DNA from 2 places in the Pseudomonas sp. GM102 genome. Region 2 is predicted to be linked to the other one. Evidence: predicted binding sites of a transcription regulator. Region 2 holds the regulator's gene; the other holds the start of a gene.
The links. Region 2 encodes sigma-54, which starts transcription at its own class of promoters, with help from an activator protein. Its sites were predicted from a motif close to ANTGGCATNNANNTTGCTNT; they were not measured.
Positions count from the first base shown of each region.

Region 1: PMI18_RS12665 (pilin) is a predicted target of sigma-54. The motif match lies at 8,429-8,448, and genes of this name have one in related genera.

Region 1 is NZ_AKJB01000064.1:54,465-65,630, forward strand. It holds gene PMI18_RS12715 (benzoate/H(+) symporter BenE family transporter) at 1-278, shown strand, start outside; gene PMI18_RS12710 (OprD family porin) at 378-1,646, shown strand; gene PMI18_RS12705 (DUF2790 domain-containing protein) at 1,655-1,897, opposite strand; gene PMI18_RS12700 (energy-coupling factor ABC transporter permease) at 2,679-3,368, shown strand; gene PMI18_RS12695 (hypothetical protein) at 3,432-3,647, shown strand; gene yacG (DNA gyrase inhibitor YacG) at 3,657-3,857, opposite strand; gene coaE (dephospho-CoA kinase) at 3,854-4,477, opposite strand; gene PMI18_RS12680 (prepilin peptidase) at 4,474-5,346, opposite strand; gene PMI18_RS12675 (type II secretion system F family protein) at 5,348-6,565, opposite strand; gene pilB (type IV-A pilus assembly ATPase PilB) at 6,568-8,268, opposite strand; gene PMI18_RS12665 (pilin) at 8,495-8,905, shown strand; gene PMI18_RS12660 (BON domain-containing protein) at 9,222-9,578, shown strand; gene PMI18_RS12655 (DUF2845 domain-containing protein) at 9,854-10,150, opposite strand; gene PMI18_RS12650 (DUF748 domain-containing protein) at 10,150-11,166, opposite strand, start outside.
Region 2 is NZ_AKJB01000062.1:35,502-46,667, forward strand. It holds gene PMI18_RS13585 (class II fumarate hydratase) at 1-985, shown strand, start outside; gene PMI18_RS13580 (hypothetical protein) at 1,013-1,450, shown strand; gene PMI18_RS13575 (superoxide dismutase) at 1,452-2,063, shown strand; gene PMI18_RS13570 (ZIP family metal transporter) at 2,152-3,045, shown strand; gene PMI18_RS13565 (HPr family phosphocarrier protein) at 3,151-3,426, opposite strand; gene rapZ (RNase adapter RapZ) at 3,442-4,299, opposite strand; gene ptsN (PTS IIA-like nitrogen regulatory protein PtsN) at 4,302-4,766, opposite strand; gene hpf (ribosome hibernation-promoting factor, HPF/YfiA family) at 4,779-5,087, opposite strand; gene PMI18_RS13545 (RNA polymerase factor sigma-54) at 5,167-6,660, opposite strand; gene lptB (LPS export ABC transporter ATP-binding protein) at 6,845-7,570, opposite strand; gene lptA (lipopolysaccharide transport periplasmic protein LptA) at 7,570-8,118, opposite strand; gene lptC (LPS export ABC transporter periplasmic protein LptC) at 8,105-8,677, opposite strand; gene PMI18_RS13525 (KdsC family phosphatase) at 8,685-9,209, opposite strand; gene PMI18_RS13520 (KpsF/GutQ family sugar-phosphate isomerase) at 9,209-10,183, opposite strand; gene PMI18_RS13515 (ATP-binding cassette domain-containing protein) at 10,461-11,166, shown strand, end outside.

The DNA of each region.
Region 1 (11,166 bases), on a different contig from region 2:
CGTTGTTTTCGGCGTTCCCCAAGGAGCTGATCGCAGCCCTGGCCGGGCTGGCGCTGTTCGCGGCGATAGCCGGGGCGCTGGCCGGCGCAATGGCCGTACCGAGTGATCGCGAAGCCGCGCTGGTGACCTTTCTCACCACCGCCTCGGGCATGTCGTTGTTTGGTTTGTCCGCCGCTTTTTGGGGGCTGATTTTCGGCATGCTCACGCACGTGCTGTTGAGTGCCCGGCGTCCCGCGCCGGCGACTCAAGCCGCTCCTGCGCAGGAGGGGGCGCGCTGATCGAGTAGTTAATCGAAACCCGATTCTTATCCGTTTTCACCATCCCTCGCGGCGAATCCGCACTTCAACCTGTCGATCAATAACAATAAGAGAACAGCGATGAAACAGATTTTTCCAGCAACCGGTTCAGTGTTGTCCCTGGCGGTCGTCTCGGGTTTTTCCAGTGGCGTAATGGCCGCTGAGGGGGGCTTTATCGAAGACACCACGGCCACCTTGCAGGCGCGTAACTATTACTTCAGCCGGGACTTTTCCGACATCGTTGGGGCCAATCAACAGTCGAAGGCCGAAGAGTGGGCGCAGGGCTTCATCCTCAATGTCAAATCCGGTTATACCCAGGGCCCGGTCGGTTTTGGTGTGGATGTCATCGGCCTGCTCGGCCTCAAACTCGATAGCAGCCCGGACCGGGTCAATACCGGTTTGCTGCCGGTGCATGATGATGGTCGCGCGGCAGATGATTACAGCCGTCTGGAAGGTGCGCTGAAGATGCGTTACTCCAAGACCGAGCTGAAAGTGGGTGAGTTGCAACCCAACGTGCCGGTGCTGGCCTTCAGCGATATCCGGCTACTGCCGCCCAGCTATCAGGGCGCAAGCATCAGCTCCAGTGAAATCGATGGTCTGACCTTGCAAGGCGGCCACTTGAATTCAACCAGCCTGCGCAACGAGGCCGGCGACGAAAAGATGCAAGCGATGCTCGGTCATGTTCCGCAGCGTCAGGTCAGCAGCGATGGTTTCAACTTTGCCGGCGCCGACTACGCCTTCAATGACAAACGCAGCTCGGTCAGTGCCTGGTTCGGGCAACTGGAAGATATCTACAACCAGCGCTTTCTCGGCCTCAAACACAGCCAGCCGATGGGCGACTGGACCCTGGGTGCCAACCTCGGCTACTACGATTCGCGCGAAGACGGCAAAAAATTGCTGGGCAATATCGACAACCAGGCGTTCTTCTCCTTGCTGTCGGCCAAGCGCGGCGGCCACACGTTTTATGTCGGCTATCAGGGCATGTTCGGCGACAGCGCCTTCCCACGAGTCTTTGCCAACATCTCGCCACTGGGCAATGAAGTGCCGACCTACGAGTTCGCGTACACCGATGAACGCTCCTGGCAGGCACGTTACGACTACGACTTCGCGGCCCTCGGCATGCCCGGCCTGACGAGCACCGTGCGCTACATCACCGGCAATAACGTTGACACCGGCAAGGGCTTTGAAGGCAAGGACCGCGAGCGCGATCTGGATATCGGCTATGTGCTGCAGAGCGGCAGTCTTAAAGGCCTCGGCATCCGTGTTCGCAATGTGATGGCGCGTTCCAACTACCGCAGTGATATCGACGAAAACCGCCTGATCCTCAGCTACACGTGGGAGCTGTTATGAGCCCGCGGTCACAGATCTGTGGTGCAGTCACCCATGACTTCGTACGTCACGCGATGGGTCTGGCCCTGATGATCGACATATTCCATGGTCGCAGGCACAACCCCGCAGGCGGTTGCGGTGTTCGTCACTGAAACCACCTTGGCGATGTCCAGCGGCTGCGCCGGGTTGTACGAGGTGGCGGCTGGCTCGTTGCCGGCGGCCAGGGCCGAGGTGGCGGTGAGGGTCAGACACAGGTTGATCAAGGTTTTCATTTTTCCGTACTCCGTGTTGATTCCGATGTCTCAATTCTAGGCTTTGCCCACGACCGATAAAGGGGCCTCGGCCTGATTCAGCCTTACAGAAAACGTAACAATCGCTGGTTCTTTTTGATCGGGTACATATCCGTTTCTGCGGTAATGGCTGCTTATGGTTCCGCCCTTACGGCGGGGGCGGCTACCGCGGTATCCATGCCGCGGAGCCCCCTGCGCAACGCCTGCGTTCGGCCTCAGGGAAAGGGGCAGATCAAGATCAAAAACCAAAGCAGAGCCACGGCAAGATCAAAAGATCGCAGCCTCGCTTCGCTCGACAGCTCCTACAGGGAAATGCGTGCACTTGAAGTCAGGCCGGCCGGTAGGCCGCCTCGCTTTTGCTTTTGCGGTGCACGCCCCCTCGAGAGGCCGAGCGGAGGTTCTGCGCAGTGGGCAACCCGGCATGGATGCCGGGTTAGCCGCGCACGGCCATGGATGGCCGATCGCGGCGGGCCCACGGAGCAGGACCGGAGCGAGGGCATGCCGAGCCTAAGCGAGGCACCGAACGAAAGGGGCAAGAGCGCTTTGGTTACTTTCGCGCTTTTCGAAAGTGACTCGCTGTAAGAGCGAAACCATAAGTCGCCGTTACCGCAGCAACGGATATGTACACGATCAGAAAAGAGCCGCCATTACCGCAGAAACGGATACGCCCCCAATTCTAAAATACCCCTCCAGAGCAAAGTCGAAGGGCGGTGTAGACTGAGGCCCTGTCCTCTTTCGGCAAGACAAGGGAGTGTGCCCAGCCATGATCGGTGCCGAGTTACTGTCCTCCGAAACCCTGACGGTAGGGTGGCTGATCTATGCACCGGTGCTGATCTGGGCCATTGCGCGAGCCCCCTGGGTCGAACTGTTCAGCGATCGCCGCCGCCAGCATCTATTGTTCGGCACGGTGTTCGCCCTGTTCATGCTCTGGCTGGTGCGACGGGACTTTGATACCGGCGTGTCCTATCACTTCATCGGCATGACGGCGGTGACGTTACTGCTGGATTGGCCGTTGGCGATTGTCGGCGGGTTGGTCGCGCAAGCGGGATTGGTGCTGCTCGGTCGGCAGGACATGGCGGCCATGGGGGTCAACGGCGCGCTGCTGATCCTGCTGCCGGTGTTGGTCACCGAGTGCTGCGCCATCCTGGTCGAGCGCGCGCAGCCGCGTAATCCCTTTGTATATATCTTCTGTTCCGGTTTTTTTGCCGCTGCGTTGTCTGCCCTGTTGTGCCTGACTCTGGCGCTCACGCTGCTGTGGTATGACGAACGTTTCGCCATGCCGTACTGGCTGACAGATTTTGTCGGCTACCTGTGGCTACTGATTTTCCCGGAAGCGTTTATCAACGGCATGGTGGTCAGTGCATTGGTGGTGTTCTGCCCCGAATGGCTGGAGACGTTCAATCGCACCCGCTACCTTTCGGCGCCCTGGAAAGACGACGATCCCAAATCTTGATCCACATCAAACCCAAAAAACGTTGCCGAATCCATGCTCTGGAAAACCTTCAGGAGCAATGGCATGAGTGTGTATGAGTGGGCCAGGCAGGAGTTGCGTCAGAGTCTGGATATGGCGCAAGAGGTGGGCTTCGATCCGGGATTGAGCCTGCGCGCCTTGCTCAGTGCGGTGGTGCAGCAGAGCAAGGCGGTACGCAATGTCGAAGACCTGGCCGATGAGTTGCGGTTTCTCGCCGAGAACCTCGACGAGGGCCAGGACTATGGCTTTATGCGGCCCTGAGGGGCGGGATCAGTGGCGCGGGTCGAAGTCGCCGCTGAACATCTCGTCCTCGGCATCGGGAGGCATCGGGATCTTGTGTTCTTCCGACGCCCAGGCGCCCAGGTCGATCAGTTTGCAACGGTCTGAACAGAATGGCCGGAACTTGCTTTCGGGGCTCCATTCGACAGGGGCGCCGCAGGTTGGGCAATCGACGGTTGGGGTTTGGCTCATGACTGGCCTCCACGCAAAGTAAGGTAAAAGTGATGCAGGCGTTCGACCTCGCTGTGCAGCCAGGCGAGGTCGCGGTCGTTGACCACCACATCGTCGGCATGGTTCACGCGGTCCTGTCGGCTGGACTGGGCCTTGAGGATCGCCTGGACCTGCTGTTCGCTGGTCTGGTCACGCTGCAAGGTGCGTTCGATCTGTAACTGTTCCGGGGCATCGATCACCAAAACCCGTTGGGTCATGGTGTACTGCCCGGACTCGATCAGCAGCGGCGAAACCAGAATCGCGTAAGGCGATTGTGCCTTGGCCAGATGGTGGGTGATTTCTTCGGCGATCAGCGGATGCAGCAGCGCTTCGAGCCAGCGGCGTTCATCCGGCACTTCGAAGATCAGCTTGCGCAGCGCCGCACGATCCAGTTGCCCATCGGCTTGCAGCACGCCGGGGCCAAAGTGCTCGGCGATCTTCGCCAGTGCCGGGCGACCGGGTTCGACCACCCAGCGAGCCGCATGATCGGCGTCTACCACATGCACGCCCAGATCGATGAAGTGCTGGGCGGCCGCGCTTTTGCCGCTGCCGATGCCGCCGGTCAGGCCGAGAATCCAGGGTTTTTCCACAGGGGTATTCATTTCAAACCGACAAACTGCCAATAGAAGCCGGTTATTTGACCACCCCAGAGCAAGGCAATCCAGCCGGCAATAGCCAGATAGGGGCCAAAGGGCAGCGGAGTCGAGGTTTTCGCATCCCGCAGGCGCAGCAAAATCACCCCGATGACGGCGCCCAGCAGCGATGAAAGCAGGATGGTCAGCGGCAGGATCTGCCAGCCACCCCAGGCGCCGAGCATCGCCAAGAGCTTGAAGTCACCGTAGCCGATGCCGTCCTTGCCGGTGATCAGCTTGAACAGCCAGAACACCGTCCACAGCGCCATGTAGCCGGCCACCGCGCCCCAGAGCGCGTCATGCAGTGAGACGAAGAGCCCGAAACTGTTGACGATCAACCCCAGCCATATCAACGGCAGCACCAGCACGTCTGGCAACAGCTGGTGTTCGGCGTCGATCAGGCTCATCGCCAACAGGCCCCAGCTCAGGACCAGCACCATGCAGGCCTGCCAGCCGAAACCGAAATGCCAGGCGACGAACGCCGACAGCACGCCGCAGGCCAGTTCGGTCAGCGGGTAACGTTTGCTGATCGGCGTCGCGCAGTTCGAGCATCGCCCACGTAAAAACAGATAACTGAGCACGGGAATGTTTTCCCACGCTCGAATCCGATGGCCACAGTCGGGGCACTCGGAGTGAGGCAGTATCAGGTTGTAAGCCGGGCCAGGGGCTTCGGGTGGCAAATCCAGTACGTCATGGGCCTGCAGGCGCCATTCACGCTCAAGCATTTTCGGCAGGCGCCAGACCACCACGTTGAGAAAACTGCCGATTACCAAGCCGATCACCCATGCGGTGATCGTGAAGGCCAGCGGGTTGAGACTCAAAAATTCGTTCAAGGACATATCAGATCGCTGAGCCGAGTTGGAAGATGGGCAGGTACATCGCAACCACCAGGCCGCCGACGATAACCCCCAGCACCACCATGATGAAAGGCTCCATCAGACTGGTCAGGTTATCGACCATGTTATCCACCTCGTCCTCATAGAAGCTCGCGACCTTGTCGAGCATGTCGTCCAGTGCGCCAGACTCTTCGCCGATGGCCGTCATCTGGATTGCCATGTTCGGAAAGATGCCGGAGGTGCGCATGGCAAAATTCAGCTGCATGCCGGTGGAAACATCCTGCTTGATGCGTAATACCGCTCGCTTGAACACGATGTTGCCGGTCGCGCCCGCCACTGAATCCAGGGCTTCGACCAGTGGCACCCCGGCGGCAAACGTCGTCGACAAGGTGCGGGCGTAACGGGCCACGGCGGACTTGTACATGAGCGCGCCAACCAACGGCAGTTTCAGCAGCCAGGTGTCCATCCGGTCCCGGAAACCCGGGGACTTTTTAAAGGCATGACGTACGCCGAAGATCGCCGCACCCAGCATGCCGAGCATCATCCACCACCAGGCCTGCATGAATTCCGACAAGCCGATGACCATCACGGTGAAGGCCGGCAGCTCGGCGCCAAACCCCGAGAACACCGACTCGAATTGCGGCACAACCTTGACCAGCAGAATCCCGGTCACAATGATCGCGACGAACACTACCGCCAGCGGGTAGGTCATGGCTTTCTTGATCTTGGCCTTGAGGCTTTCGCTCTTTTCCTTGTAGGTCGCCACCCGTTCCAGCAGGGTATCCAGGGCGCCGGCCTGTTCGCCGGCATCCACCAGGTTGCAGTACAGCTCATCGAAATATTGGGGCTTTTTACGCAGGGCTGCGGCGAAGCTGTTGCCGGCCGCGACTTCCTGTTTCACTTCGTCCACCAGCTTGCGCATGTTCGGGTTATCGAAGCCCTCACCGATAATGTCGAACGATTGCAGCAGTGGTACGCCGGCTTTCATCATGGTCGCCATCTGCCGGGTGAACAGGGCAATGTCCAGGGGCTTGATGCGTTTGCCTGCACTAAAAATGGACGCGGTTTTTTTCCGCACCTTGCCCGGGTTGATCCCTTGCTTGCGCAACTGGGCCTTGATCAGCGCGGGATTCTGGCCGGTCAACTCACCGGTCATTTTTGAGCCCTTCTTGTCCGTGCCTTCCCAGGCATATACGCTGATTTTCGCTGCTTTGGCCGCCATGTTCAGTCCTTCGTGACCCGGTTGATTTCTTCAAGGCTGGTGATGCCTTGCATGGCCTTGAGCAGGCCCGAAGTACGCAGGTCGTTGAAGCCGTCCTTACGCATCTGGATGTCGATTTCCAGTGAATTGCCTTCGGCCATGATCAGCCGTTGCAGTTCTGGGGTGTTCTTTACCACTTCATAAATCCCTACTCGCCCTTTGTAACCGTTGTTGCACTGATCGCAACCGACCGGTTCATAGATCGTGAACGAGCCGATGCGTTCCTGGGGAAAGCCTTCTTTGATCAGCGCCTCGCGGGGAATCTCGATGGGCTTTTTGCAATGACTGCACAGTTTGCGCGCCAGGCGCTGGGCGATGATCAGGCTGACCGAGGTCGCGATGTTGAACCCCTGAATCCCCATGTTGTGCAAGCGGGTCAGGGTTTGCGCGGCGCTGTTGGTGTGCAGGGTGGAAAGCACCATGTGCCCGGTCTGGGCGGCCTTGATGGCGATTTCGGCGGTTTCGAGATCGCGGATTTCACCGACCATGATCACGTCCGGGTCCTGACGCAGAAACGAGCGCAGCGCCTGGGCGAAATCCAGTCCTTGCCTGGGATTGACATTGACCTGGTTGATGCCTTCGATGTTGATTTCTACCGGGTCTTCGGCAGTGGAAATATTGATGTCGACGGTGTTGAGGATGTTCAGCCCGGTATAGAGCGATACGGTCTTGCCCGAGCCGGTGGGGCCAGTTACCAGGATCATTCCCTGTGGTTGCTTGAGGGCGGCCATGTACAGGTCTTTCTGGTCGGGTTCGTAGCCGAGGGCATCGATGCCCATTTGGGCACTGGACGGGTCGAGGATCCGGATCACCACCTTCTCGCCCCACAGGGTTGGCAGGATGTTGACCCGGAAATCGATGGACTTGCTTTTGGACAGGCGCATCTTGATTCGCCCGTCCTGGGGTTTGCGCCGTTCGGAGATGTCGAGACTGGCCATGACCTTCAGCCGCGAAGCAATGCGGTTGGCCAGTTGTGTCGGCGGCCTGGCGACCTCCCGCAGCATGCCATCGGTGCGCATCCGCACGCGGTAGATTTTTTCATAGGGCTCGAAATGCAAGTCGGAAGAACCGCTCTTGATCGCGTCGAGCAGCATCTTGTGGACGAAGCGAACCACGGGGGCATCATCGGCATCTTGCCCCACGAGGGCATCCTGTTTCTGCTCATCGACCGACTCGATGTCCAACCCGTCGAGGTCGACATCGGCCATGTCTTCCAGACCGGTGGAGTGGTTGTCGAAGAATTTTTCGATGGCGTCGCTGAGCTTGTCTTCCTCCACCAGAATGGCTTCGGTGCTCAGCCCGGTGCTGAACTGGATGTCGTTGATGGCTTGATGATTGGTCGGGTCGCAAATCCCCACGAACAGCTTGTTCCCACGCCGCCAGAGGGGCAGGGCGTGATGCTGGCGGATCAGCTTCTCGCTGACCAGCCCTCGAGGCTGGGTGTCCTTGTCCAGGCAATTGAGGTCCAGCAAGGCCATACCGAAATGCTCCGAGGCCACTTCGGCGACTTGCCAGCTCTTCAGTAGTTTGTTTTGCACCAGATAGCTGACCAGCGAGATTCGATTGCGCTGGGCTTGCTGATACGCCTCTTGCGCACTTTGGTCAGTGATCAGCTCGGCCAGCACCAATTGCTTGGCCAGACCGCTAAGGGCAATGTCATTCATTGGGATACCGACGCCAGACAGTTAATGACTTATAGCCTAGTCAAGCAGTGGAACCAAACCAGCCGGAGTGAGGTGACAAAAAGTGTCAGATAGTGCGGATCCTTGGAGTAGGAAAGGTCTTTAGCGCGATCTCTCGCCCCGCAGGCAGGGGCGCGCGCGGCTTGGCATGACCTGTGCTGTGCCTTGTTCAGATCATGAGATTTCGACTCATGCATGGAGCCTGTCTATGAAAAATCAAAATGGTTTTACTCTGATCGAGCTGCTGATCGTGGTGGCGATCATCGGGATTCTGGCGACGTTTGCGTTGCCGCAGTATTCGAAGTACCAGGCGCGGGCGAAGGTCACCGCTGCTCTTGCAGAGATCTCGGCGCTGAAGGTGCCTTTCGAAGACATCATGAACCAAGGCACTGACCCCACCCTTGCTCTGATTGGCGGCACGGCGACTACAGGTAACTGCACTATTACGGCATCGGGTACCTCCTCTACCGGTGTGGGCAGTATTGGCTGCACGATCCTCAATGCTCCAGGGCCGGTGCTGAGCAAGACCATTACGCTTTCGCGTACGCTCGCCGGTGGCTGGACATGCGCCACCACGGCGGCACAGGAATACGCGCCTAAAGGCTGCACTGGCGCCTGATCCGTTTTCATCCTTCAAATGCCCCGCGTTTCACGACGCGGGGCATTTTTTTGCTCGTCATTTTCCGGGTTGTTCGAATAATCAAGAAACCCCCGACAAATCATGGCCTTAGGCCTGCGCTAAAACCCGCAAGTTGCATGTAGATAATTCCGCAGTCATGCAATTTGCATGATTTCGAAAATCGCAGTATTGACTAACTTATTGATTTATATCTATTTATTTTTAATCTGACAGTTGGCACAGCGTTCGCACTCTCTCTAGTAACCCTGCTGACAAGACACGCAGCAGACTTTCCAGAAATACAGGAGTTACTCGTATGAAGAAGTTCGCTATCGCTGCCGCTACTGCTACCGCGCTGACCCTGACCATGGCCAACGCTGCATTCGCACAGACCACCCAAGCGACTCAGGCACCCATGATGCTGGCCGCCGGTGAAGTCACTGAAGCGAAAGAGGATGTTTCCGATACCTGGATCACAACCAAAGTCAAAGCAGACCTGGTAACCGAAAAAGGCATCCCAGGCACCGACATTAAAGTCGAAACCAACAAAGGCGTTGTCTCCCTGTCTTCCATGACCGTACTGACAGATGCTCAGAAAACAACCGCCGTGGCTATCGCCAAGAAAATCAAAGGCGTCAAAGCGGTATCCGCTGATGGCCTGAAATCCGAGTAAGACAAGGCTTCTCGCCTGGACCGGGAGAAGGTGCGGTAGACGGGCCGAGTCATACGTCTGCCGCTACTTGAGAGTTCATGCGAAGGCCACAAGGATGTGGCCATTACAGGCCCCGGCATTCGTGTCGGGGCCTGTTCTATTTGCAGCAACGCATCACTTGTAGGAGCGAGGCTTGCCCGCGAAGAACGATTACGCGGTATCCCTGATGGACCGAGGCGGCTGGTTCGCCGGCAAGCCTGGCTCCTACATTAGGGACGTGGGGCAAGCTCGATTGTTCAATTACCACGCTTGCTGGTGATTCGAACCAACCGGTTGCCTTCAAAGCGCAGGTACTGGTACATCCCGCTGTTGGGGCCGTAGGTCCATTCCTCGACCTGAAACTCTTCCCGCCGATTGGCGCTGCGTTTATAGCCCAACAAGTCGCGGGCAACGGGTTCTCCGCATTTTTGCAGCACTTCGCCGGACCTGTCCCCGACGCTGATCAATTGACTGCCGCAACGCAAGGTATCGGCTGCCGCTGCCTGGCCGGCAATCAGCATCAGAGCCACGCTCAGAAGCCAACGTGCGCCCATCACTCGGCATCCAGATGCATGGGCGTGATAACGTGGCCATCGCTTTCTGCCTCACCGAGGCTGGCATCGATGAAGTACACGCGGTCATCGGCCAATTGACCCTTGTCCACCAGATAATCCTTGATGCTGCTGGCCCGTTCTTGCCCCAGTTGACGCAACAGCACCTCGCTGGAGCTCCAGAAGCCAATCACGTCTTCACGCATTTTTTTGCTGCGTTCTTCCTTGCCCAAGTCCTTCCATTCGGCGGGCGGCTGGGTCTTCAGGCGTGTGCGGTAGATCCCTTCGAGCAGCGGGCCTTTCTCGCTGTCCGGCACTTGCAGCAATGAGGCCTGGGCCGGCACCTTGTCACCGCGACGCTGGAGCATTTTGTAGTAGTTGTACTGGTATTCCCGCTCCAGGCGTTGCTCGGCAATCAGCGGGCCATCGCTGCTCTTGGCGGCGGTGCCTTCGATTTCCAGGCGCAGGGCCGGACGTTCCTTGAGCGCCTGGGACAATTTGACCAGCGCCGCTTCGGCGTCTTTGCTCAAGTCACTGGAACCCGGTGCAAATGCCACGCTGCCCAAATCTTCCGAGCCACCGCCGCTGACCAGACCGCCAATCATTTTGAATGGCGCTGCGGCGGCTTTCACGATCAGGTTGCGCAGGGTCTGCCAGATAATCGGCATGACACTGAACTGCGGGTTGTTCAGGTCGCCGCTCACTGGCAGCTCGATGGAAATCTTGCCGTCGACATCCTTGAGCAAGGCAATCGCCAGCTTCAACGGCAGGCTCACAGCGTCCGGGCTGTCGACCTTTTCACCCAGTTGCAGCTGCTCGACCACCACTTTGTTTTCGGCCAGGAGCTGGCCGTTGGTGATCTTGTAATGCAGGTCGAGATTGAGTCGGCCCTTGCGGATACGGTAACCGGCGAACTTGCCGGAGTAGGGCGTCAACGTCGTCAGTTCCACCCGTTTGAAACTGGTGGCGATGTCCAGGCTGGCCATCGGGTCGAACGGGTTGACCGAACCCTTGATGGT
Region 2 (11,166 bases):
CCAAAGCAGCAACGACATCATCCCGACCACCATCCATGTCAGCGCCGCATTGAGCTTGCATGAGCAATTGCTGCCGGCGCTGGTGCATCTGGTGCAGGTGATTGAGCACAAGGCCGAGCAGGTTCATCCGTTCGTCAAAACCGGGCGTACCCATTTGATGGACGCCATGCCCGTGCGCATGAGTCAGGTGCTCAATGGTTGGGCGCAACAGCTCAACGCCAATATCGGTCACCTGCAGGATTTGCTGCCAAGCCTGCAATCCCTGGCCCAGGGCGGCACGGCGGTAGGTACCGGGATCAATGCCCATCCAGAGTTTGCGGCGCGTTTCAGCCAGCAACTCAGCCAACTGACCCAGGTGCAGTTCACGCCGGGTAAGGACCTGTTTGCGCTGATCGGCTCGCAGGACACGGCGGTCAGCGTTTCAGGGCAGCTCAAGGCCACAGCGGTTTCCTTGATGAAAATCGCCAACGACCTGCGCTGGATGAATTCCGGCCCATTGGCCGGGCTCGGTGAAATCGAACTCGAAGCCTTGCAGCCCGGCTCGTCGATCATGCCCGGCAAGGTTAATCCGGTGATCCCGGAAGCCACCGCGATGGTCGCCGCTCAGGTAATTGGCAACGACACGGTGATCACCGTCGCCGGTCAGTCGGGCAATTTCGAGCTGAACGTCATGCTGCCGATCATCGCCCAGAACCTGCTGAGCAGTATCGAGTTGCTGGCCAACGCCAGCCGACTGCTGGGCGACAAGGCTATTGCCAGCTTCAAGGTCAACGAGGCCCGACTCAAGGAAGCGCTGTCGCGCAATCCGATTTTGGTCACTGCACTCAACCCGATCATTGGTTACCAAAAAGCCGCTGAGATTGCCAAAAAGGCTTATCAGCAGGGCCGGCCGGTGATCGATGTCGCCCTGGAACACACCGACTTGACGCGCAGCCAACTGGAAGAATTGCTCAACCCAGAGAAGCTCACCGCAGGCGGCGTGTAATCACTGTTACCGCTTTGGAGGCTCACCATGGAGCACTGGAAACGCACGATCGAAAGAGCAAATCGCTGTTTCATGCTGGGCGAGCTGGTCGATGCCCGCGAGGCTTACTTGCAGGCATTGGCCCTGGCTCAGGTGTTGTTCGAGCGCTGGGCCGATGCCGACGAAGCGGTGGCGGCTTGCGTGATTTCCCACCATAACCTGGCGGACCTGCACTTGCGTCTGAACCAGCCGGAGGAGAGCGCCGAGTATTTGTGCGCGATCCATCAACGACTGTTGCAGACCATGCAGGACCCGCGACTGGCGCCGGCTTTGCGTGAAGCCGCGCTGCGCCAGAGCAGCAAAACCTATGTCGAACTGCTGAATTTCATCAGCGATCACGGCGAGTATCCGCGCACCCAGCGTTTGCTACATCGCGAGACGCCGCCCGTGCATCAGCCTGCGCCCTTACAACATGGAGTTCATTGAAATGGCTTTTACCTTGCCTGCCTTGCCGTACGCCTATGACGCCCTGGAACCGCACATCGATGCGCAGACTATGGAAATCCACTACACCAAACACCACCAGACCTACATCAACAACCTCAACGCCGCGGTCGAAGGCACTGAATTTGCCGAATGGCCCGTGGAAAAACTGGTGGCGGCGGTCCAGCAATTGCCGGAAAAGCTCCGTGCGGCGGTGATCAATCAGGGGGGCGGGCATGCCAACCATTCGTTGTTCTGGGAAGTCATGGCACCCAGCGGCGGTGGTCAGCCTGACGGTGCGTTGGCCAAGGCGATCGACGAACAACTGGGCGGTCTCGACAGCTTCAAGGAAGCCTTCACCAAAGCTGCGCTGACTCGTTTCGGCAGCGGTTGGGCCTGGTTGAGCGTGACTCCGCAAAAGACCTTGATCGTTGAAAGCAGCGGCAACCAGGACAGCCCATTGATGAACGGCAATACGCCGATTCTCGGTCTGGACGTCTGGGAGCACGCGTACTACCTGCGCTATCAGAACCGCCGTCCGGAATACATCAACGCGTTCTACAACGTGATCAATTGGCCCGAAGTCGCCGCGCGTTATCAGGCTGCGCTGGTTTAGGGGGCGTTCTCAACTAGTTTCCCCTGCGCGGAGGGGGAACTAGTTGAGAACGCCCCCTAAGTCTCTATAAAACAATCCAGGGCTGACTATGGGCACTGAAACACTGGCGGTCGGAAATGGACGGATGTTTCGTTACGCACTGGGATCGCTGTTACTGCTGGCGGGTATGACGTTATTGGCTGCTCAAGGGCTGAGCTGGCTGGACCTCGAACCGAAACTGCAGCGTGCCCTGCAAGGCGGGGCGATTTGCGCCTTGGGCACAGCTTTGGGCGCAGTGCCGGTGTTAGTGATTCGGCGGATGCCCCAGGCAGTCAGCGATACGCTGCTGGGTTTCGGAGCCGGGGTGATGCTCGCGGCGACGGCATTTTCGTTGATCGTGCCGGGCATTGCCGCGGCTGAAAACCTTGGGCTGACGCCTTGGGCGGCCAGTGGCCTGATCAGCTTTGGCATCATGCTGGGTGCATTCGGGTTGTTTCTGGTGGATCGCAAGGTGTCCGACGCTACACCTGAAATGCTCGTGGGGACACTGGAGCGATCGGTGATTGCACCGCGGATCTGGTTGTTTGTGTTCGCCATCATCGCCCACAACATCCCCGAAGGCATGGCGGTCGGCGTCTCGGCCGGGGGTGGCATGCCTGACGCCGACAGCCTGGCCATGGGTATCGCCTTGCAGGATGTGCCGGAAGGGCTGGTGATTGCGTTGGTGTTGGCCGGGGCAGGGATGTCGCGGGTCAAGGCGTTCCTGATCGGTGCTGCCTCAGGGGTGGTTGAGCCGGTCTTCGCATTGTTGTGCGCCTGGCTGGTGAGCCTGGCCGAACTGTTGTTGCCGTTGGGGCTGGCACTGGCGGCCGGTGCGATGCTGCTGGTGGTGACTCATGAAGTCATCCCCGAATCGCGCCGCCATGGTCACGACAAACTGGCCAGCCTTGGGCTGCTGATCGGGTTTTGTCTGATGATGGTGATGGATACCGCGTTGGCTTGAAAAACAGGATCAAAAGATCGCAGCCTCGTTTCACTCGGCAGCTCCTACAAGGATTGGCATACAGTAGGAGCTGTCGAGTGAAACGAGGCTGCGATCTTTTGACTTTTATTCGCCTTCGTCGAAGTAACGGTTGATCAAGTCTGTCAGCGCATCCAGCGCTTTTTGCTCATCTTCGCCTTCGGTATTGATATAGATTTTGGTGCCCTTGCCTGCAGCGAGCATCATCATTGCCATAATGCTTTTGCCATCGACCGTGGATTCCGGCGTGCGCCCTACCCGGATCGTGCAATCCTTGAACTCACCGGCGACCCCAACGAATTTTGCAGACGCGCGGGCATGCAGGCCCAGCTTGTTGATGATTTCGATTTCCAGAGCAGGCATCGCGATGTGAATCCTTTAGCTGAGGTCGCGGTGGCGAACCTGGACGTTCTTCAGGGTTTTTTGCAGGACCTGACCCAGACGTTCGGTCAGGTAGACAGAGCGGTGATGCCCGCCGGTGCAGCCAATGGCAATGGTGACATAGGCGCGGTTGCTGGCGGCAAAGCGGGGCAGCCATTTGAGCAGGTACGAGGAAATGTCCTGGAACATCTCTTCGACGTCAGGCTGTGCCGCCAGGTACTCGGCCACCGGTTGATCGAGCCCGGACTGTGCCCGTAGCTCCGGCTTCCAGTAAGGGTTGGGCAGACAGCGCACGTCGAATACCAGATCGGCGTCCACCGGCATGCCCCGCTTGAACCCGAAAGATTCCACCAGGAACGCAGTGCCCGGTTCCGGTTGATTCAGTAGGCGCAGCTTGATGGTATCGCGTAGCTGATACAGGTTCAGATTGGTGGTATTGACCTTGAGGTCGGCCAGATCGGCAATAGGCCCCAGCAGATTGGTTTCGTCCTGTATCGCCTCCGCCAATGAGCGATTGGCGCTGCTCAGCGGGTGACGACGGCGAGTTTCCGAAAAGCGTTTGAGCAAGGTTTCTTCGTCAGCGTCCAGGTACAGCACATCGCACTGGATATGCCGGCCGCGGACCTCTTCCAGCAATTCGGGGAACCGTGACAGGTGGCTTGGCAGGTTGCGCGCATCGATGGACACGGCCACCAGCGGTTGTGCCAGTTCGGTGTGAATCAGCGCGCGTTCGGCCAGTTCCGGCAGCAAGCCCGCAGGCAGGTTGTCGATGCAGTAGTAGCCGTTGTCCTCGAGAACATCGAGGGCGGTACTTTTACCTGAGCCGGAGCGGCCGCTGACGATGATCAGGCGCATGATTAGTGACCGTTCTGCTCGTCCAGGACAACCTGATACAACGCTTCGTTGCTCGGGGCGCTGCGCAGTTTTTCACGCACCTCCTTGCGATCCAGCATGCTGGCGATCTGGCGGAGCAATTCCAGGTGTGCATCGGTGGCGGCTTCCGGGACCAGCAGCACAAACAGCAGGTCAACCGGGGCGCCGTCAATGGCGTCGAAATCGATAGGGGCTTCCAGGTGCAGCAACGCACTGATTGGCGAGGTGCAGCCTTTGAGCCGGCAGTGGGGGATGGCGATGCCGTTGCCGAAACCGGTAGAACCGAGTTTCTCACGGGCAATCAGGGCCTCGAAGACGTCCTGCATTTCCAGATCCGGTACTTCGCGGTGGATAAGGTTGGCAATTTGCTCGAGGGCTTTCTTTTTACTGCCACCCGGCGCGTTCACTTGGGAACGGCCGGGGGTCAGGATGGTTTCTAGTCGGATCATGGATTGGGAGTGTTAACGACCGGTCGCGCCCTGGAGGAGGCTCTGGGTCTTTTCCTTATGCTTTTTAAGTTGGCGATCCAGCTTGTCGGTCAGCAGGTCGATGGCGGCATACATGTCCGTATGCTCGGCATTGGCGACCACTTCTCCGCCGGGAATATGCAGCGTGGCTTCGATCTTCTGCAGCAGTTTTTCGACGTTCATCGTGACTTGCACATTGGTGATCTTGTCGAAATGCCTCTCTAATCGGTCGAGTTTTTCGCCGATGTAGGTGCGCAGGGGTTCGGTCACTTCCAGTTGGTGTCCACTGATGTTGACTTGCATACAGCTTCTCCTTCGTTGCCAGTGCATAAAGCGGCAGGCAGAAATGCCTGCCACTGGAACGCTGTGGCGAGCCCGGCGGCTACATCAACCGCTTCCGTTCGCTGGAAGGCGCGATCCCCAGGGATTCGCGGTACTTGGCGACGGTGCGACGGGCTACCTGAATGCCTTGTGCCTCCAGTAAACCAGCGATCTTGCTGTCACTCAACGGCTTTTTCTGATTTTCCGCGGCAACCAGTTTTTTGATGATCGCGCGGATCGCCGTGGACGAGCATTCACCGCCTTCTGAGGTGCTGACGTGGCTGGAAAAAAAGTATTTCAGTTCATAGATGCCCCGTGGGGTATGCATGAATTTTTGCGTGGTCACCCGTGAAATCGTCGATTCATGCATGCCTACCGCTTCGGCGATGTCGTGCAGCACCAACGGCTTCATGGCTTCGTCACCATATTCCAGAAAGCCGCGTTGGTGCTCGACGATCTGGGTGGCGACTTTCATCAGGGTTTCATTGCGGCTTTGCAGGCTCTTGATGAACCAGCGAGCTTCCTGCAGCTGATTACGCATGAAGGTGTTGTCAGCGCTGGTATCGGCGCGGCGCACGAAACCGGCGTATTGGGCGTTGACCCGCAGGCGTGGCACCGATTCCTGATTCAGCTCCACCAGCCAGCGCTCGTTGTCCTTGCGCACGATCACATCGGGAACGACGTATTCGGCTTCGGTGGACTCGATTTGTGAGCCTGGGCGCGGGTTGAGGCTCTGGACCAATTCGATGACCTGACGCAGTTCATCTTCCTTGAGCTTCATGCGGCGCATCAACTGGCTGTAGTCGCGGCTGCCGAGCAAGTCGATGTAATCGGTGACCAGGCGCTTGGCCTCGGCCAGCCAAGGGGTCTTGGCGGGCAGCTGGCGCAGTTGCAGCAGCAGGCATTCACCGAGGTTGCGGGCGCCGATGCCAGCGGGTTCGAATTGCTGGATGCGGTGCAGGACGGCTTCGATTTCGTCTAGTTCGATGTCCAGTTCCGGGTCGAAGGCTTCGAGGATTTCCTCGAGGGTTTCGTCCAGGTAGCCCTGATTATTGATGCAGTCGATCAGGGTCACGGCGATCAGGCGATCGGTGTCGGACATCGGTGCCAGGTTCAGTTGCCAGAGCAAATGGCTTTGCAGGCTTTCGCCGACCGATGTGCGGGTGGTGAAATCCCACTCGTCGTCATCGTTGCTCGGCAGGCTGCTGGCGCTGGTCTGGTAGACATCTTCCCAGGCCGTGTCGACGGGCAGTTCGTTGGGAATGCGCTCGTTCCAGTCGCCTTCCTCAAGGTTATCCACCGTTGGGGCGGTTTCCTGGTAGGAGGGTTCCTGAATGTCGGCGTTGGGTTTCTGTTCGGCGCTATCGGCCAAGGGGTCGGCGTTATCGAAGTCGTCGCCTTCTTCCTGGCGTTCGAGCATCGGATTGGACTCCAGGGCCTCCTGGATTTCCTGTTGCAGGTCCAGGGTCGACAATTGGAGCAGGCGGATGGCCTGTTGCAGCTGCGGTGTCATCGTCAGCTGCTGGCCCATTCTCAAGACTAGCGATGGTTTCATGGCAGGGGCTTAACACCTTATTCGCCGGCGCACATGCGCCATCCACTACAGGGCGCCGAAGCGCCAAACATAAGCAAATTATATGCCTGAAACTGAAGTGTTTGCCTAGAGCGCTGTAACAATAAAAACTTATTGATTTTTTATTGACGTGCGCGCGCTCTCGGCGACCCGGGCCCCTCAGTGCTTACAGGCGGAACTCATGACCCAGATACACTTCCTTGACCAGTTCATTGGCCAGGATTGTGGCGGAGTCACCTTCAGCGATCAGTTGGCCATCGTTGACGATGTAGGCGGTTTCGCAGATATCCAGGGTTTCGCGGACGTTGTGGTCCGTGATCAGCACACCAATGCCTTTGGCCTTGAGGTGATGAATGATCTGCTTGATGTCGCCCACCGAAATCGGGTCCACACCGGCGAAGGGTTCGTCGAGGAGGATGAATTTCGGATTGGTGGCCAGTGCCCGGGCGATTTCCACGCGGCGGCGTTCACCACCGGACAGGCTCATGCCGAGGTTGTCGCGGATGTGGTGGATGTGAAATTCCTGCAGCAGGCTTTCCAGCTCTTTGCGGCGGCCGGCCTTGTCGAGTTCCTTGCGTGTCTCGAGGATGGCCATGATGTTGTCGGCCACCGACAGTTTGCGGAAGATCGACGCTTCTTGCGGAAGATAACCGATACCTGCCTTCGCACGACCGTGCATCGGCTGGTGGCTGACATCCAGGTCGTCGATCAGTACGCGACCCTGATCGGCCTGTACCAAGCCGACAATCATGTAGAAGCAGGTGGTTTTACCGGCGCCGTTAGGGCCAAGCAGGCCGACGATCTGACCGCTGTCGATGGACAGGCTGACATCGCGCACGACCTGACGGCTCTTGTAGCTCTTGGCCAGATGCTGAGCTTTCAGAGTTGCCATTACTGGGCCTTTTGCTCGTCGGTTTTCTTCTTCGGCTGGATCACCATGTCGATGCGAGGACGTGCCTCGGTGACCTTGTTACCCGTGGCGCGACCGGCACTCGCAAGTTTTTTCACCGTGTCGTAGACGATTTTCTCGCCTTGGGTGACGTTGTTGTCCTTATCGATGACTTTAGCGCGATCGATCAGCACGACGCGGTTTTGCGAGGCGTGGTACTGGATAGTTACGCCGTAGCCCTGAACCGGCTTGGTGTCGCCCGCCGTTTGCAGTTGCTCGAAGTAGGCGAGGTTGCCCACCGAAGTCACCACGTCGATGTCGCCGGTCGGGGTGCGGGTGATGGTCACGGTATTACCGGTGACCTTCATCGAGCCCTGGGTGATGATCACATCACCTTTATAGGTGGCAACGCCATTCTTGTCGTCCAGTTGGGCATCGTCGGCCTGAATGCGGATAGGCTGCTCTTGATCGTTCGGCAGAGCCCAGGCGCTCACGCTTCCCAGTGCTGCGCCCAGACTGAGCAAAATAGGGAGAGTTTTAACGAGCCTCATACTGTCCTCTTACGTTCGATAGCAGGTGTATCCTGCTTTCTTTCAAGTACGCTTTCATTCCGTTGCCTGTCGATACACCGCCAGCGCCGTCGATTCTAACGGGTTGATCGGTCTGCGCATATTGCTGCTGCGGGAACACGGTCATACGGGTGGTGGTAATCAGGGTTTTACGGTTTTTTTCGTCGAAACGGGTGATACGCACCGAATCGATCAGCTCGACCTGAGTGCCGTCCGGATTGACTTCGCCGCGCTCGCTCTGGACGTGCCAGGGGAATTCGGTGCCACGGAACATATTCAGGTCAGGATTGGTCAGCAACGTCACTTCGGTCGCTTTCAGGTGTTCCACCTTGTCCGACGTCATTTCGTATTGCAGTTTGCCGTCGGGCAGGAACTGCACGCTGTGGGCGTTGACGGCGTAATAGTCGATCGCGCTTTCATCGACCTTCACCACCGGTTTGTCGAGAAAGCGTTCCGGGCTGATGTTCCAGTAGCCGACCGCTGCAAAAATCGCTGCGATGCAACCGAACATCAGGATGTTGCGAATCTTTTTGCTCAGCATGATGGGCTCACAGGTACGCGGCGTTGGCCGCATCGAGGCGGCCCTGGGCTCGCAGGATCAATTCGCAGAATTCGCGAGCAGCACCCTCGCCGCCACGGGCCTGGGTGATGCCGTGGGCGTGTTCGCGTACGAAACTGGCGGCGCTGGCCACCGCCATGCCCAGGCCGACACGGCGAATCACCGGCAGGTCTGGCAGGTCGTCGCCAAGGTAGGCCACTTGTTCATAGCTCAGGTTGAGCTGGGCAAGAAGTTCGTCGAGCACCACCAGTTTGTCTTCGCGACCCTGATAAAGGTGTGGAATGCCGAGGTTCTTCGCGCGCCGTTCAACCACCGGGGTCTTACGGCCGCTGATGATAGCGGTCTGCACGCCGGCTGCCATCAACATCTTGATGCCCTGGCCGTCGAGGGTGTTGAAAGTCTTGAATTCGCTGCCGTCTTCGAGGAAGTACAGGCGCCCATCGGTCAGTACGCCGTCGACGTCGAATACCGCCAGTTTGATCTGTTTGCCGCGTTGCAGCAGGTCCATGCTCATTACATTACTCCCGCACGCAGCAAATCGTGCATGTTCAAGGCGCCGACCGGGCGGTCTTCGCTGTCGACCACTACCAGTGCGTTGATCTTGTGGTCTTCCATGATTTTCAGGGCCTCGGCGGCGAGCATCTCGGCGCGGGCGGTCTTGCCGTGGGCGGTCATCACTTCATCAATGGTCGTGCTGTGGATATCAATCGTGCGGTCCAGCGTGCGGCGCAGATCGCCGTCGGTGAAAATCCCGGCGAGCTTTCCATCCGTGCTCAGTACAACGGTCATGCCCAACCCCTTGCGGGTCATTTCCATCAAGGCATCCTTGAGCAACGTACCGCACATCACTTGCGGCAATTCGGTGCCGGCATGCATGACATTTTCCACTTTCAGCAACAAACGGCGGCCAAGGGCACCACCCGGGTGGGAAAAGGCAAAGTCTTCAGCGGTAAAGCCGCGAGCTTCAAGCAAGGCAACGGCTAGAGCGTCGCCCATGACCAGTGCCGCGGTGGTCGATGAGGTGGGTGCCAGGTTCAGTGGACAGGCTTCGTGTTCGACGCTTACATTGAGGTTGACTTCCGCAGCCTTGGCCAGCGGCGAATCGGGGTTGCCGGTCAGGCTGATCATCTGAATGCCCTGGCGCTTGATCAGCGGCAGCAAGGTGACGATTTCATTGGTGGAGCCGGAGTTCGACAGCGCCAGAATGATGTCGTCACGGGTGATCATGCCCATATCGCCATGGCTGGCCTCGGCCGGGTGCACGAAGAAAGCCGTGGTGCCGGTGCTGGCGAGGGTGGCGGCAATCTTGTTGCCGATGTGCCCCGATTTGCCCATGCCGACCACGACCACCCGGCCTTTGCTGGCCAGAATCATCTCGCAAGCACGTACGAAATCTGCATCGATATGGGGCAGCAAGCCTTGTACGGCTTCCAGTTCGAGGCGGATGGTACGTTGTGCTGATTGAATCAGGTCGCTGGATTGGTTCATGTCGGAAATCGAATAGCCTGATGAAAAGGCGGCGATTATAACGGTAATGATCAAAACCCTCACGCAAGTTCGTCGCGGTTTGTCATTCCTTGTTACCGAATCTCTCTAAATAGATGATTTCAGGCGGTCATGTTGCTGAACATGCCCGGCTTGGGCCTTGGGCGCTTAGCCTATGCAGTGATATAGTTCGCCGCCAGTTCGGCCTGCCCGGGGGAGGTATGTGCTTTCGTCAGAAAGCCAGGCGTCCGAGTGAGAGGCTGCATCGCAAGGAGTTTAGATGAGTGCCGATAACGCCTACGCGGTCGAGCTGAAGGGACTGACCTTCAAGCGCGGTTCGCGCAGCATTTTCAATAACGTCGATATTCGCATACCGCGCGGCAAGGTTACCGGCATCATGGGGCCTTCCGGGTGTGGCAAGACCACGCTGTTGCGGCTGATAGGTGCACAATTGCGCCCTGCCAGCGGTGAAGTCTGGGTCAACGGCCAGAACCTGCCGACGTTGTCGCGCAGCGATCTGTTCGATGCGCGCAAGCACATGGGTGTGTTGTTTCAGAGCGGCGCGCTGTTTACCGATCTTGATGTGTTCGAGAACGTCGCCTTTCCGCTGCGTGTTCATACCGGGCTGCCGGAAGAAATGATCCGCGACATTGTCCTGCTCAAATTGCAGGCCGTGGGTTTGCGTGGCGCCATCGACCTGATGCCTGACGAATTGTCCGGCGGCATGAAGCGTCGCGTCGCGCTGGCCCGGGCAATTGCCCTCGATCCGCAAATCCTCATGTACGACGAGCCCTTTGTTGGCCAGGATCCGATCGCCATGGGCGTGCTGGTACGCCTGATCCGCCTGCTCAACGATGCGCTGGGCATCACCAGCATCGTGGTTTCCCACGACCTGGCCGAGACCGCGAGCATCGCCGATTACCTCATTGTGGTGGGTGACGGGCAAGTGCTGGGGCAAGGTACGCCCAAGGAACTGATGACCTCGG